2 regions of the Blautia sp. OM07-19 genome follow, and region 2 is predicted to be linked to the other one. Evidence: riboswitches for the same ligand, from Rfam matches in the RefSeq annotation. Region 2 holds a riboswitch; the other holds the start of a gene.
The links. Region 2 has a riboswitch for thiamine pyrophosphate ahead of thiW (energy coupling factor transporter S component ThiW). Riboswitches for the same ligand answer to the same signal wherever they lie in the genome.
Positions count from the first base shown of each region.

Region 1: it holds a riboswitch for thiamine pyrophosphate, as region 2 does, so the genes downstream of both, thiS (sulfur carrier protein ThiS) here and thiW (energy coupling factor transporter S component ThiW) in region 2, are expected to answer to the same signal.

Region 1 covers NZ_QULA01000034.1:7,310-14,429, forward strand. The annotation lists gene DXC01_RS16800 (TRAP transporter large permease subunit) at 1-2,905, shown strand, start outside; TPP riboswitch at 3,069-3,177, shown strand; gene thiS (sulfur carrier protein ThiS) at 3,504-4,475, shown strand; gene thiH (2-iminoacetate synthase ThiH) at 4,496-5,734, shown strand; gene DXC01_RS16815 (thiamine phosphate synthase) at 5,715-6,302, shown strand; gene DXC01_RS16820 (M48 family metallopeptidase) at 6,417-7,001, shown strand; gene DXC01_RS16825 (DUF1294 domain-containing protein) at 7,028-7,120, shown strand, end outside.
Region 2 covers NZ_QULA01000007.1:86,477-93,596, forward strand. The annotation lists gene DXC01_RS07195 (D-lyxose/D-mannose family sugar isomerase) at 1-117, shown strand, start outside; gene DXC01_RS07200 (DUF11 domain-containing protein) at 527-1,789, shown strand; gene thiC (phosphomethylpyrimidine synthase ThiC) at 1,808-3,118, opposite strand; gene thiD (bifunctional hydroxymethylpyrimidine kinase/phosphomethylpyrimidine kinase) at 3,154-3,963, opposite strand; gene DXC01_RS07215 (hydroxyethylthiazole kinase) at 3,995-4,801, opposite strand; gene thiW (energy coupling factor transporter S component ThiW) at 4,805-5,314, opposite strand; TPP riboswitch at 5,400-5,507, opposite strand; gene DXC01_RS07225 (UDP-N-acetylmuramoyl-L-alanyl-D-glutamate--2,6-diaminopimelate ligase) at 5,666-7,120, shown strand, end outside.

The DNA of each region.
Region 1 (7,120 bases), on a different contig from region 2:
TTCGGTGGCGATCGTCATACCGCCAAGTATCGCATTCGTTGTATACGCATCCATCACAGGCGTATCTATCGCTGATATGTTCATGGCAGGTATCGTTCCTGGAATCCTGATGGGTGTTGCACTTGTGATCGTAGTACTTCTTGAAGCAAACAAACATGATATCAAACCATCCCGCCAGAAAGCATCTGCAAAAGAACGCTGGGATACCTTCAAAGATGCATTCTGGGGATTCCTGATGCCGGTTATCATTCTCGGCGGAATCTATGGCGGTATCTTTACACCAACAGAAGCAGCAGCCGTATCTGTTGTGTATGGACTTTTTGTAGGTATGGTGATCTACCGAGAAGTGTCTTTCAGAGACCTGTTTGATATCCTGGTAGATTCTGCAAAGACTACTGGTGGAATCATGCTGATCGTTGCCAGTGCATCACTGTTTTCATTTGTATGTACCAAGTTTGGTATTGCAGATGCTGCATCTGGACTGCTTGGCTCTATCGCACACAATCAGTTTGTATTCCTTTTGATCGTAAATGTTATTTTCCTGATCGCAGGATGTTTTATCGATGCAAACTCAGCAATGTATATCTTTATCCCGATCATGCTTCCGGTATGTAAGGCACTTGGATATGACGTTGTTGCATTCGGTGTTATGGCAACTGTAAACCTTGCAATCGGACAGGTAACACCTCCGGTTGGTGTCAACCTTTTTGTTGCGATCAGTATCAAGATCAAGAAAGGTCTGGAAGTTACCCTGCAGCAGATTTCAAGAGCAGTTATGCCGATGATCGCAGCCAGTGTTGCGGTACTTCTGATTGTTACATATATTCCGGCAACTTCCACAGCACTGCCGAAAGCACTTGCAAAAGATGGCTCTTACACAGGAGACCAGGCTTCTGCTGACACAGGAAGCACATCTTCAAAAGATGCAGGAGATGGCAGTGACTCCTTTAATACAATTGAAGATTACAGCGACCTTGACTGGCCGGAAATGACCTGGAACTTTGCCTGCTCTACAACAGAGACAAGTACCTGGGCAGATGGCGGACGTAAGTTCGGCGAACTGATGGAAAAAGCTACCGGAGGCAAGGTTAAAGTTAATGTTTATGCAACCGACCAGCTGACAAACGGAAATCAGTCTGAAGGAATCCAGGCACTGATGAATGGAGACCCGGTACAGATTTCCATGCATTCCAACCTGATCTATTCTGCATTTGACCCGAGATTCAATGTAGTATCCCTTCCGTTTATCTATGATTCTTATGATGATGCAGATGCTAAATTTGACGGTGCAGCCGGTGAAAAACTGAAAGAACTGCTTTCTGAATATGGACTGCACTGCATGGGTATCGCAGAGAACGGCTTCCGTGAACTGACCAACAGCAAGCATGAAGTCAAGACTCTGGATGATATGAAGAATCTCAAAATTCGTGTTGCAGGATCTAATCTTCTTATGGAATGCTATAAGAGATGGGGCGCAGATGCAACGAACCTGAACTGGACAGAGACCTATACAGCTCTGCAGCAGAACACAGTAGAGGGCCAGGAGAATCCGCTGCCGGCAATCGATGCAGCAAGCGTGCAGGAGGTTCAGCCGTACTGCTCCATGTGGGATGCAATTTATGACTGTCTGTTTTTCTGTATCAACCAGGAGATTTATGACAGCCTGACACCGGAGCAGCAGGCAGTTGTTGATGAGTGTGGACAGAAAGCGGTTGAATATGAGCGTTATATCAACCGTTCAGGTGATGAAGAGATCATGACCCGCTGGCAGTCAAAGAACGGTGTGACCATTACAAATAAAGAAGATATGGATATCGATTCCTTTAAAAAAGCCGTAGATGGCGTAGATGAGTGGTTTGTTAAGGAACTCGAGAAAGAAGGATATGATGACGCACAGGAACTGGTTGATCTCTTTACACAGGAATCTACAGATACGGTGGCTGATCACAGTGACCTTGACTGGCCGGAAGCAACATGGAACTTTGCATGCTCTACTACAGAGACAAGTACCTGGGCAGAAGGTGGACGTAAGTTCGGAGAACTGATGGAAAAAGCAACCGGCGGCAAGATCAAAGTTAATGTTTACGCAGCAGACCAGCTGACAAACGGAAATCAGTCCGAGGGAATCCAGGCACTGATGAACGGAGACCCGGTACAGATCTCCATGCATTCCAACCTGATCTACTCAGCATTTGATCCGAGATTTAATGTAGTATCACTTCCGTTTATTTATGATTCTTATGATGATGCGGATGCGAAGTTCGATGGCGAAGCCGGTGATAAGTTGAAAGAGATCCTTTCCAGTTATGGCCTGCACTGCATGGGTATCGCAGAGAACGGCTTCCGTGAACTGACAAACAGCAAGCACGAAGTAAAAACTGTCGACGATATGAAGAACCTCAAGATCCGTGTAGCAGGCTCCAACCTTCTGATGGAATGCTACAAGAGATGGGGCGCAGATGCGACAAACATGAACTGGTCTGAGACCTACACTGCTCTGCAGCAGAACACAGTAGAAGGTCAGGAAAACCCGCTTCCGGCAATCGACGCGGCAAGCGTGCAGGAGGTTCAGCCGTACTGCTCCATGTGGGATGCGATCTATGACTGTCTGTTCTTCTGTATCAACCAGGATCTGTATGATACTCTGACACCAGAGCAGCAGGCAGTTGTTGATGAGTGTGGACAGAAAGCCGTTGAGTATGAGCGTTACATCAACCGTTCCGGTGATGAGGAGATCAAGACTCGTTGGCAGTCAAAGAATGGCGTAACTATCACAGACAAAGATGATATGGATATCAATTCCTTCAAAGAAGCAGTAGATGGTGTAGATGAGTGGTTCGTAGAACAGCTCAAAGATGCCGGATATGATGATGGACAGGAACTGGTAGACCTCTTTGAAAAATAAAAAGACCGAGAAGAGCCTGGAGAGATCCGGGCTTTTCTTATGTATAAAATTATAGTTACTGTTCACAGGTAATATCCCGCGAGGTGTTTTGTCATACTGTACAAAGATAATGTGTAAAAATCAAGACTTGACAGAATTGTGATTAAAGCATATACTAAACTTTGTAAATAAGCAGGGGAGCTTGTACTGGCAGGCTGAGAGGAAGTAATTAACTTCGACCCTTATACCTGATTTGGATAATGCCAACGTAGGAATGTGAACGTATGTGGATATTACGGGAGATGCCTTGTGGCGTCTCCTTTTTTGTATTACATATCGAGAGAACACCAGTGGCGCGTCTGCTGATTCGTTTCATATCTGAACAGGAACACAATTTCATAGCGATACAAATGAGAGTGAACAGAGTTCATGAAGGGGTGCACCACCGCGGGTGTATTCTTTTGTGAACTCTTTTTTGAAGCCGCCAAACATGAGGAAGTAGCGATTTACGAAGTAAATCTGCGGATTCCGAATGGTTGTAGAATTATGAAGCTGCGAAGCAGCGTAATAATTCGTATGTATCGTTATTACTAATGTATCACAACACAGGAGGACAAATATGATCACAGTAAACGGAGTAGAAAAAACACTTGAGAAACCATTATCAGTCACAGAATATCTGGAGACGAACAAGTACGTACCGGTTCAGGTAGCAATTGAATTAAACGACAAAATACTTGCAAGAGAATTATATGGAACAACCATTTTGAAGGAGGGTGATGTTATGGAAATCGTAAGTTTTATGGGCGGCGGAAGCGGCAAAAATGAGGATAAACTGGTTCTTGGAGGACACGAATTTACCTCACGTTTCATTCTTGGTTCCGGTAAATTTTCACTGGATCTGGTAAAAGCCTGCATTGAAAAAGCAGAGGCACAGATCATCACACTTGCACTGCGCCGTGCAAACGAAGGCGGACTTGCGAATATCCTGGATTATATTCCAGATAATGTTACACTTCTTCCAAACACTTCCGGCGCGAGAAATGCCGAAGAAGCAGTCCGTATCGCAAGACTTTCCCGTGAACTTGGCTGTGGAGATTTCGTAAAGATTGAAGTCATCCATGATTCCAAATATCTTCTTCCGGACAACTATGAAACCATTAAAGCGACAGAAATCCTTGCAAAAGAAGGCTTCGTAGTTATGCCATATATGTACCCGGATCTGAACGCAGCAAGAGATCTGGTAAACGCCGGAGCTGCCTGCGTTATGCCTCTTGGCTCTCCGATCGGTTCCAACAAAGGCATCTGTACCAAAGAATTTATCCAGATCCTGATCGATGAGATTGACCTTCCGATCATCGTAGATGCAGGAATCGGCAGACCTTCTCAGGCATGTGAAGCAATGGAAATGGGAGCTTCCGCGGTCATGGCAAACACCGCGATCGCAACTGCCGGAGATGTAGAGGCAATGGCAGAAGCGTTTAAAAAAGCAATCGAAGCAGGCCGCAGCGCATACCTTTCCGGACTGGGACGTACTCTGGAAAAAGGTGCCAGCGCGTCATCACCACTGACAGGATTTCTGCATGACTAAGGAACGGAGGACAGAATAAAATGGCAGAGAATACAGCAGCAAATCATGGAGAACATTTCAATGAAAGCATCGTCAATGAAGTGATCCTTGAGGATATGAAAAAGAACCGTATCGATCATATGAAGTATCTTCCGGGCATGGAAACAATGGAAGAATCAGATGTTATGGAAAAGGTCATTACCGCAATGAATGCCTACGATTATGACCAGTATACAGAGAAAGATGTCCGCAGGGCACTGGAACATGACAACCGCACGATCGAAGATTTTCAGGCACTTCTTTCCCCGGCAGCACTTCCTCTTCTGGAGGAGATCGCACAGGCGGCGAGAGTAGAGACAAGGAAACATTTTGGCAATAGTGTATATATGTTTACACCAATTTACATCGCGAATTACTGTGAAAACTATTGCATCTACTGTGGTTTCAACTGCCACAACAAGATTCGCAGGGCCCAGTTAAATGCAGAAGAGATCGAAAAAGAAATGGAAGCGATCTCCAAAACAGGATTGCAGGAAATCCTGATCCTGACAGGTGAGAGCAGAGCGAAATCTGATGTGAAATACATTGGAGAAGCATGTAAGATCGCACGAAAATATTTTAAGGTCATCGGTCTGGAAGTTTATCCGATGAACTCTGATGAGTATCATTATCTGCATGAATGCGGTGCGGATTATGTAACAGTTTTCCAGGAAACGTACAACTCAGACAAGTATGAAACACTTCATCTTGCAGGTCACAAACGAATCTTCCCGTACCGCTTGAACGCACAGGAACGTGCGCTGAAAGGCGGCATGAGAGGTGTAGGATTTGCAGCACTTCTCGGTCTGGACGATTTCCGTAAGGATGCATTTGCGACAGGCTATCATGCATGGCTGCTCCAGAGAAAATACCCTCATGCAGAGATTGCTTTTTCCTGCCCGAGACTTCGTCCGATCATCAATAATGACAGGATCAACCCGATGGATGTACATGAACCACAGCTTCTCCAGGTTGTCTGTGCATACCGTCTGTTTATGCCATTTGCGAGCATTACTGTGTCCACAAGAGAGTGCGAGAGAGTAAGAGACAATCTGGTAAATATCGCTGCAACCAAGATCTCAGCAGGCGTCAGCACGGGAATCGGAAGCCACGTAGACGATATTGAAGACAAAGGAGATGACCAGTTTGAGATCTCAGACGGAAGGTCTGTAGATGAAGTATATCAGGCACTTTTGGATCACCAGCTCCAGCCGGTCATGAATGATTATGTCTATTTATAAAGAAGAATATAAAAATGTCATTGCAGTGACAAAACGCAAACTGAGCAGCAGACCGTTCCTGGAACAGATGGAACGTGTCTGTAAACTCCATCCCAGGGCTGTGATCCTCAGAGAAAAGGATCTTTCTGAGGAAGAATATGCAGAACTGGCAGTACAGATTCTGACATTATGTAAACAATATCAGGTTCCATGTATGCTTCATACATATCTGGAAACAGCGAGAAAATTGCAGCATCCATATATTCATCTGCCTCTGTTTCTTCTCAGAGAAAACAGCGAAAATCCAGGTGATTTTCTGGCAGTGGGATGTTCTGTACACTCTGTAGAGGAAGCAAAAGAAGCACAGAAACTCGGAGCAACCTATCTGACAGCAGGGCATATCTACACTACCGACTGCAAGAAAGGCCTGCCGCCACGGGGATTAGACTTCCTGCGAGAAATCTGCAATGCCGTAACGATCCCGGTATATGCGATCGGCGGCATCCACGCAGGAACCAGACAGATACAGGAAGTAATGGACTGCGGTGCTTCCGGGGCATGTATCATGTCGGAGATGATGAGAATTTAACCAAATAAACTGCGGAGCAGTTATTTGGTTATGAGCAGGTAGCAAAGCGGATATTCGCAATCCGCGCCGCTGTTCTTTACGCAAAATAAGTTTCATGGTATCATTACGGTGAAAATGATGATACTGTGGAACTTTTTTTGTATTACGGAGGGTAAAACGATAGATACGATAACATATGAACTGATCCGTTCAGACCGTAAAACCATATCTTTGCAGGTAAAACCAGATGGCAGAGTGATCGTGCGTGCGCCGCAGCGACTGGCGAAATACAGGGTTGTCAGATTTGTAAAAGATCACGAAGACTGGATCTTGAAGCAGCAGAAAAAGCTTGAAGATTACCGGGAGACTCGTCATGTGATCACAGATGAAGAACGAAGAGACGGTGTTCAGAAAGCCCTTAAAATATTCCCGGAAAGAACGGCATATTTTGCGGCACGGATGGGAGTAAACTATGGCAGAATCACGATCCGAGAGCAGAAAACCCGGTGGGGAAGCTGCAGTTCGGCCGGAAATCTGAACTTTAACTGGAGACTGGTCCTGATGCCGCCGGAGATTCTGGATTATGTGGTGGTTCATGAATTGGCACACCGAAAAGAGATGAACCATTCTTCGAAGTTCTGGGCGATTGTGGAGCAGGAAATGCCGGATTATCAGGAGCGGAAGCAGAGACTGAAAGAACTGGGAGGACAGTTCATATAAAATAGTACAGGGAGGAAACGAAACATATGGATTTAATGAAATATTTCAGCTGGTATCTGATAACGATAAATATAGTGGCATTCATGATGTATGGAATTGACAAGGAAAAAGCCAAACGT
Region 2 (7,120 bases):
GATGACAATACCGACAACCGCTTCGAACCGCCAGTAGGTCGTTTCCCGGAAATTGAGGAAGACGAGCCGCCATACCGTCTTCTGTGCAATGAATACCCGCCTGCACCGGAGAAATAAAGACATAAGGAAAAGCCGCCTGAACTCAGGCGACCTGTTTCCTTAACTTTTTTGAGGGGGGAGATAGAGAGTGGTTATTCATCTATCCAAGACCTATTATAAGAAATAAATGTGTGCAAACTGTGTACGGATTCTAAAAGAAATCGAAATTTTATAAATAAATCTTAAATAAATTTTATAATTACAGGATATCCTTGTATATATGAGCAGAACATGTTACATTCATTAAGTCGGAATCTTATTTCGCAGGATTCCATTTGAGAGTTATTTTTTCTTATCGTCGTTCGACGAAAACATTCCATTTTTGATTAGATCTGTAAACAGAACGGAAGGGGAGATGCCTATGACTGTGTGAACATATTCCTGGACAGAAACAACAGTAAAGCAGAGTAAAAAGGAGTATGTTTTTATGAAAAATAAAATATGGAGAAACTGGAAAATGACAGGTGCAGCCCTTATCATGTCCTGTTCGCTTCTGATGGGAAGTGGGAGTGCGGTTCTGGGAGCAGAGTTGGCGGAAAGTGATATTTTTCTGGAAGATGCGGAAGAAATAAATCCGCCCGAAGAGTCTGAGACAGAACAGGAGCTGGATTTGGCAGAAGTGGTGGATGAGATAAGGACAATGGAAGCAGCGGAAACTCTGGAAATAACCGAAATACCGGAAATTACAGAATCTCCCACTGCAACAGATATACCGCCGTTCACCGATTCGGAGGAAAAGGATCAGACACCATCGTACAAAATGTGGATAACCCCGCAGCAGACCCAGATCAAAGCAGGGAAAGAACTGCTCTATACGATCTCAGTGGAAAACACGGGCAAATGTCCTCTCAAAAACATCTGTCTTCAGAGCACTTTTTCGGATACATCGCTGGAGGGAACATGGGAAGAAGCGGAAGATGCAGAAATCCAGGAAAAGAACCTGAAACTGGAAAAGCTGGAAACAGGGATAAAAAAAGAATTTTATTTTTCTGTACAGCTTCCAGAGACACAGTCGGGAAAGATCTGCCTGTATCTGAATGGAACTGCAGAGTATGAAGAGGAAGAAACGGGCGAACTTCGAAGCCTTGTCTCAGTGGAACAAAGCAGTGAGACAGAAATCCTCCCGCTCAAAGCAGATTTTCAGGTCACAAAGACGGCTGACCGCACAATGGCAGTGCCGGGAGATAAAGTCACTTTTCAGATATGCATCCGAAACACCGGGGAGAGGACACTTCACTCCGTGGTAACGACAGAAAAATTTCAGCTTCAGAATGTTTCGGTGCGGTTTCTGGAAGCAGAAGGGATCGTACTGAACAAAGCCAGGACGAAAGCACGGATCGAGAAGATCGAGCCAGGGTGTTCTGTGGGGCTTCTGGCGGAGGTGACGCTTCCGGAGAAACTGAAAGACCAGAAACTTGTAAATGAGGTCAGCGTGACAACAACAGAAACAGGGGAACGAAAAGTAACATCAAAGACTGAGATCGAGGTATACAGGACAGCAGAGACACCAACACCAGAACCAGAGGCAGTTTCAGATGAAGGTGCACCAAACCAGAATGCAGAGAAAAAAGGGCAGGCAGCTTCCACGCATCCAAAAACCGGGGATCCCATGAAGCCTGTCCTGTGGCTCATGATGATCCCCGGTTCCCTTCTCGCGGCTGGCTGGGTGCGCAGCCGGATGCGAAACTAGATTAAATAAGATTACAGATTACAGGATATCAATGTGTTCTCCTGCAAGAGCTTTGTTCATGCTTCGAACAGCACAGAATTTACCGCACATACTGCAGGTATCACTGTGGTCGTCCTCCGGAAGACGGTCGTCGCGGATCGCTTTGGCTGTCTCCGGGTCGAGGGCGCAGGCAAACTGTGCATCCCAGTCAAGAACACGGCGTGCATCAGCCATCTTGTCATCGATATCTCTGGCGTGCGGGATACCTTTGGCGATATCTGCCGCATGGGCTGCGATCTTGGAAGCGATGATTCCCTGTTTAACATCATCAACATTCGGAAGTGCCAGATGTTCAGCCGGTGTTACATAGCAGAGGAAAGCAGCTCCGTTCATAGCGGCAACGGCACCACCGATCGCTGCTGTGATGTGGTCATAGCCAGGTGCGATATCTGTAACGAGAGGTCCAAGTACATAGAATGGAGCACCCATGCAGATAGTCTGCTGTACTTTCATGTTGGCTGCAACCTGATCGAGAGGAACGTGTCCCGGTCCCTCGACCATAACCTGTACGTTGTGATCCCATGCGCGTTTGGTGAGCTCACCAAGACGGACAAGCTCCTCAATCTGGCATACATCAGTAGCGTCAGCAAGGCATCCCGGACGGCAGGCATCTCCGAGGGAGATCGTCACATCATGCTCTTCACAGATATCAAGGATCTCATCGAAGTATTCATAGAACGGGTTTTCTTCGCCGGTCATGCTCATCCATGCGAAGACAAGGCTTCCGCCACGGCTTACGATATTCATTTTACGTTTGTGCTTCTTGATCTGTTCGATAGTCTTGCGGGTGATTCCACAGTGAAGAGTAACGAAGTCAACGCCATCTTCTGCGTGCAGACGGATCACATCGATGAAATCATGAGCAGTCAGTTCAGAGAGGTCTCTCTGATAGTGGATGACACTGTCATATACCGGAACAGTTCCGATCATTGCCGGACATTCATGTGTCAGTTTCTGACGGAATGGCTGTGTGTTTCCATGGCTGGAGAGGTCCATGATCGCTTCAGCACCGAGGTCTACGGCTTTCATGACTTTCTGCATTTCAATGTCATAATCCTTGCAGTCTCTGGATACACCAAGATTTACATTGATCTTGGTGCGGAGCATGCTTCCGACACCTTCCGGGTTCAGGCAGGTGTGGTGTTTGTTCGCACAGATGGCAACCTTACCTTCTGCTACGAGCTGCATCATTTTTTCTACAGGCATGTGTTCCTTTTCTGCAACGGTTTTGATCTGTGGTGTTACGATGCCTTTTCTTGCGGCATCCATCTGAGTTGTATACTGAGTCATAAGTTTCCTCCTGTTTATGTAAAATTTAAAAGTGTTTAATTGTAAAAATAAGAAGTATGCTGTCCACCGAGGGCATGGTCTACCGGTCCGTGACCATTTCCGAGATCAAGGTTTACCCGGAGTGCTTCTGTAAGATATTCCTTGGCTTTGGCAACAGCATCACCGAGGGAATATCCCTTGGCGAGATTGGCTGCGATCGTGCTGGAAAGCGTGCAGCCTGTTCCGTGTGAATTCGGATTGTCAATACGTTCACCTTTGATCCAGAGCGTTTCGTCTCCGGTGTAGAGGAGATCGTTTGCATGGTCGGTTCTGTGTCCGCTTTTGAGAAGAATCGCACAGTGGAATCTTGCAAAAAGCTCCCGGCATGCGTGTTCCATGGAACTGTCATCATTGATGAGAAGTCCGGTCAGAACCTCAGCCTCCGGGATATTCGGTGTGATGAGCTCTGCCAGCGGGAAAAGTTCTGCCTTGAGTGTTTCTTCGGCTTCCGGTTCCATCAGACGATGTCCGCTTGTAGACACCATGACCGGATCCAGGACAATATGTTCCGGTTTGTACTGGCGGAGTTTGGCAGCAACACATTCCATAGCCTCCGGGGACGGAAGCATGCCGATCTTGACGGCATCCGGGAAAATATCAGAAAATACGGCATCCATCTGTGCGGCGATAAAATCAGCCGGTGTTTCCAGAATCCCATATACTCCGGTAGTGTTCTGGGCAGTCAGGGCAGTGATCACACTGGAAGCGTAGACACCGTTCATGGTGATCGCCTTGATATCCGCCTGAATGCCTGCGCCGCCGCTGGAATCGCTTCCTGCGATAGTCAGTACTGTTTTCTTTTTCATAGTGGTTCTCCTCCTGTTGCAAATAATTTTTTTATAAACGAGCGGAAAAAAATATTTTCTGCTCGGTCATATCCATGAGTGACATGTGGAACTGTGCGATGCCGCCGCTATTCTGATCTGTATGTCTTCCGGCTTCCTCTGAAATTTCCTTCCAGAGCTGACCGGCCGTGGACGCTGCCTCGAAGGCAGATGCTTCGCTGCAACAGAACAGGGCACACAGGGCAGAGAGCATGCAGCCGCCGCCCGTGATCCGGCAGAGCCTTGGATCGCCGCCACTAAGCAAAATGGTCTGTTCGCCGTCTGATACGACATCTGTTTTTCCTGTAATAAAAAAGGTGCAGTTATAAAGTCTGGCAGCAGTCCGCGCGAGTTGTGTCAGGTCCTGCGCATCCATATGCAGGCTGCTTTCCACGCCGCCGTGGGAAAAATGTGTTTCCTGTTCCGAATGAAAAGAACAGAGTACAGCCGCTTCTTCCTGATTGCAGCGGACCACAGCCGGATGCACATGATCCAGAAGCTTCCGGAGTTCTCTCCGGCGAAAAGAACTTCCGCCCACACCGACCGGATCGAGAACAACAGGATGACCAAGCTGATTGGCACGTTTCCCGGCAAGGATGCACGCCCGGATCTTGGCTTCATCAGGGACACCGGTGTTGAGAAGGGTTCCCTGACAGAAAGTAGTGATCTCAGCAGCCTCCTGTTCATCCTGCGCCATCACGGCACTTCCGCCGGCAGCGAGAAGGATGTTTGCAACATCATTCATCGTGACCGGATTGGTCAGACAGTGGATCTTTGGTTGTTTCCTAAGGATCGCAGCCAGAATTTCGTTTCTTTCCATAAATTACCTCATTACTGTGTCAAGCACCTGGCTTTTCTCGAAGATGCGGAGAAGCACATAGGCGAGGATGCTGCCTGCCAGAGTGGAGATAAAGAACGGGATCATGTATACCGTAAATCCGGCAGGGGCAAGTCCCATGGCGAAACGTGCAACCGGGTAAGCGGCAAGTCCGCCGAGAACGCCGGTTCCAAGTGCTTCCGCAGCACAGGTGAGACTTAATTTCCTGGTGAAATGGTACATAAGTCCACAGCACAGGGCTCCGACCATGCTTCCCGGAAAAGCAAGAAAACTTCCGATCCCGAGCAGATTTCGAATCAGGCTTGCACAGAATGCAATGCCGATCCCCCACCACGGTCCGAGAAGGACGGCAGAGAATACATTGACCATATGCTGTACCGGAGCACATTTGCTTCCGGCAACCGGAACACTTAAGAAGCTTCCAACTACGGCTGCTGCTGTCAGTACACCGGCAACGGCGAGCTTCTGTGCGGCATGTGTATTGCTCTTTGACATTGGTTTGACCTCCTTTGTTAATTATGAAACATCTGGTCTGAAAAATTAGCGCAAAAAAAGGAGAAATCCGCGGGGAAATTCTCCTGAAAAATCTTCGGTATTTCCCTACGTTGGCATTATCCAAATCAGGTTATGGGTCGAAACCAGTCAGTTTCCTCTCAGCCAGCTTCAGCCAGCTCCCCTGTTTCATATATTTTACGCTACTATTATACAGCCCATTACAGGATATGACAAGAAAAAATTCGGACCGCTTTTTATAAAAAACGGACACAGACCGGACATTGAAAAAGACTTCGACCTGTGATATCCTATAATGGAGTATATCCCGAAGTGAGGAGGATCAGAATAAATATGAAAGTTTCATCATTATTAGAGAGATTGGAATATACCTGCTGCCAGGGCAGCGTGGAGCAGGAAGTCAGTACTGTAGAGTATGATTCCCGCAAAGTGATCGAGAATTCTCTGTTCATCTGTATCAAAGGTGCAGTTGTGGACGGACATAAATTTGTACCGGATGTAGTTGCGAAAGGAGCAAAGACACTGGTAGTCCAGGACGATGTGGAAGCACCGCAGGATGTCACTGTGATCAAGGTAGAAGATACACGCTATGCAATGGCGTTCATTTCTGCCGCATATTTCGGACATCCGGCAGAACAGCTCAAGACCATCGGAATCACAGGAACCAAAGGAAAGACCACAACCACCTACATGGTCAAATCCATCCTTGAAAACGCCGGATACAAAGTCGGCTTGATCGGAACCATCGAGGCGATCATCGGTGACGAGGTGATCCCGGCAGCCAACACAACTCCGGAATCTTTTGTCGTTCAGAAATATTTCCGCAAGATGGTAGATGCAGGATGTGACTGTGTAGTAATGGAAGTTTCTTCACAGGGACTGATGCTTCACAGAACACAGGGCTTTGTTTTTGACTACGGTATCTTTACAAATATCGAACCCGATCATATCGGACCGAACGAGCACAGAGATTTCGCACATTATCTTGCCTGCAAATCCATGCTTCTCCGCCAGTGCAAAGTCGGCATCGTAAACCGCGATGATGAGCACTTTGAGAAGATTATCGAAGGCCATACCTGCAATCTGGAGACTTATGGATTTTCACCGGAGGCAGACCTTCGCGCAGAAGATGCACATATGGTCGGCGGCAAGGGATATCTGGGAATTTCCTACCATGTCAAAGGTCTTATGGACTTCCCGGTAGAAATCGATATTCCAGGTAAATTCAGCATTTACAATTCCCTGACTGCGATCGCCATCTGCCGTCATTTCAAGGTTTCCCAGGAAAACATCATCAAAGCTCTCAAAGTAGCGAGAGTCAAAGGGCGTATCGAGATGATCAAGGTATCCGATGAGTTTACTCTGATGATCGACTATGCACACAATGCGATGGCGCTGGAGAGTCTTCTCACAACTCTGAGAGAATATCATCCGCACAGACTGGTGTGCCTGTTCGGCTGTGGAGGAAACCGTGCAAAATCCCGTCGTTATGAAATGGGTGAGGTTTCCGGAAGAATGGCAGATCTGACTATCATTACTTCAGACAACCCGAGATTCGAGGAGCCACAGGCGATCATCGACGACATCAAGACAGGAATTGCCAAAACAAACGGCAAATACGTAGAGATCTGTGACCGTAAGGAAGCGATCGCCTATGCGATCCATCATGGAGAGCCGGGCGATATCATTGTCCTTGCCGGAAAGGGACATGAAGATTACCAGGAGATCAAAGGAAAGAAGTATCCTATGGATGAAAGAGTTCTGATCGCAGAGATTCTGAAGGAGGAT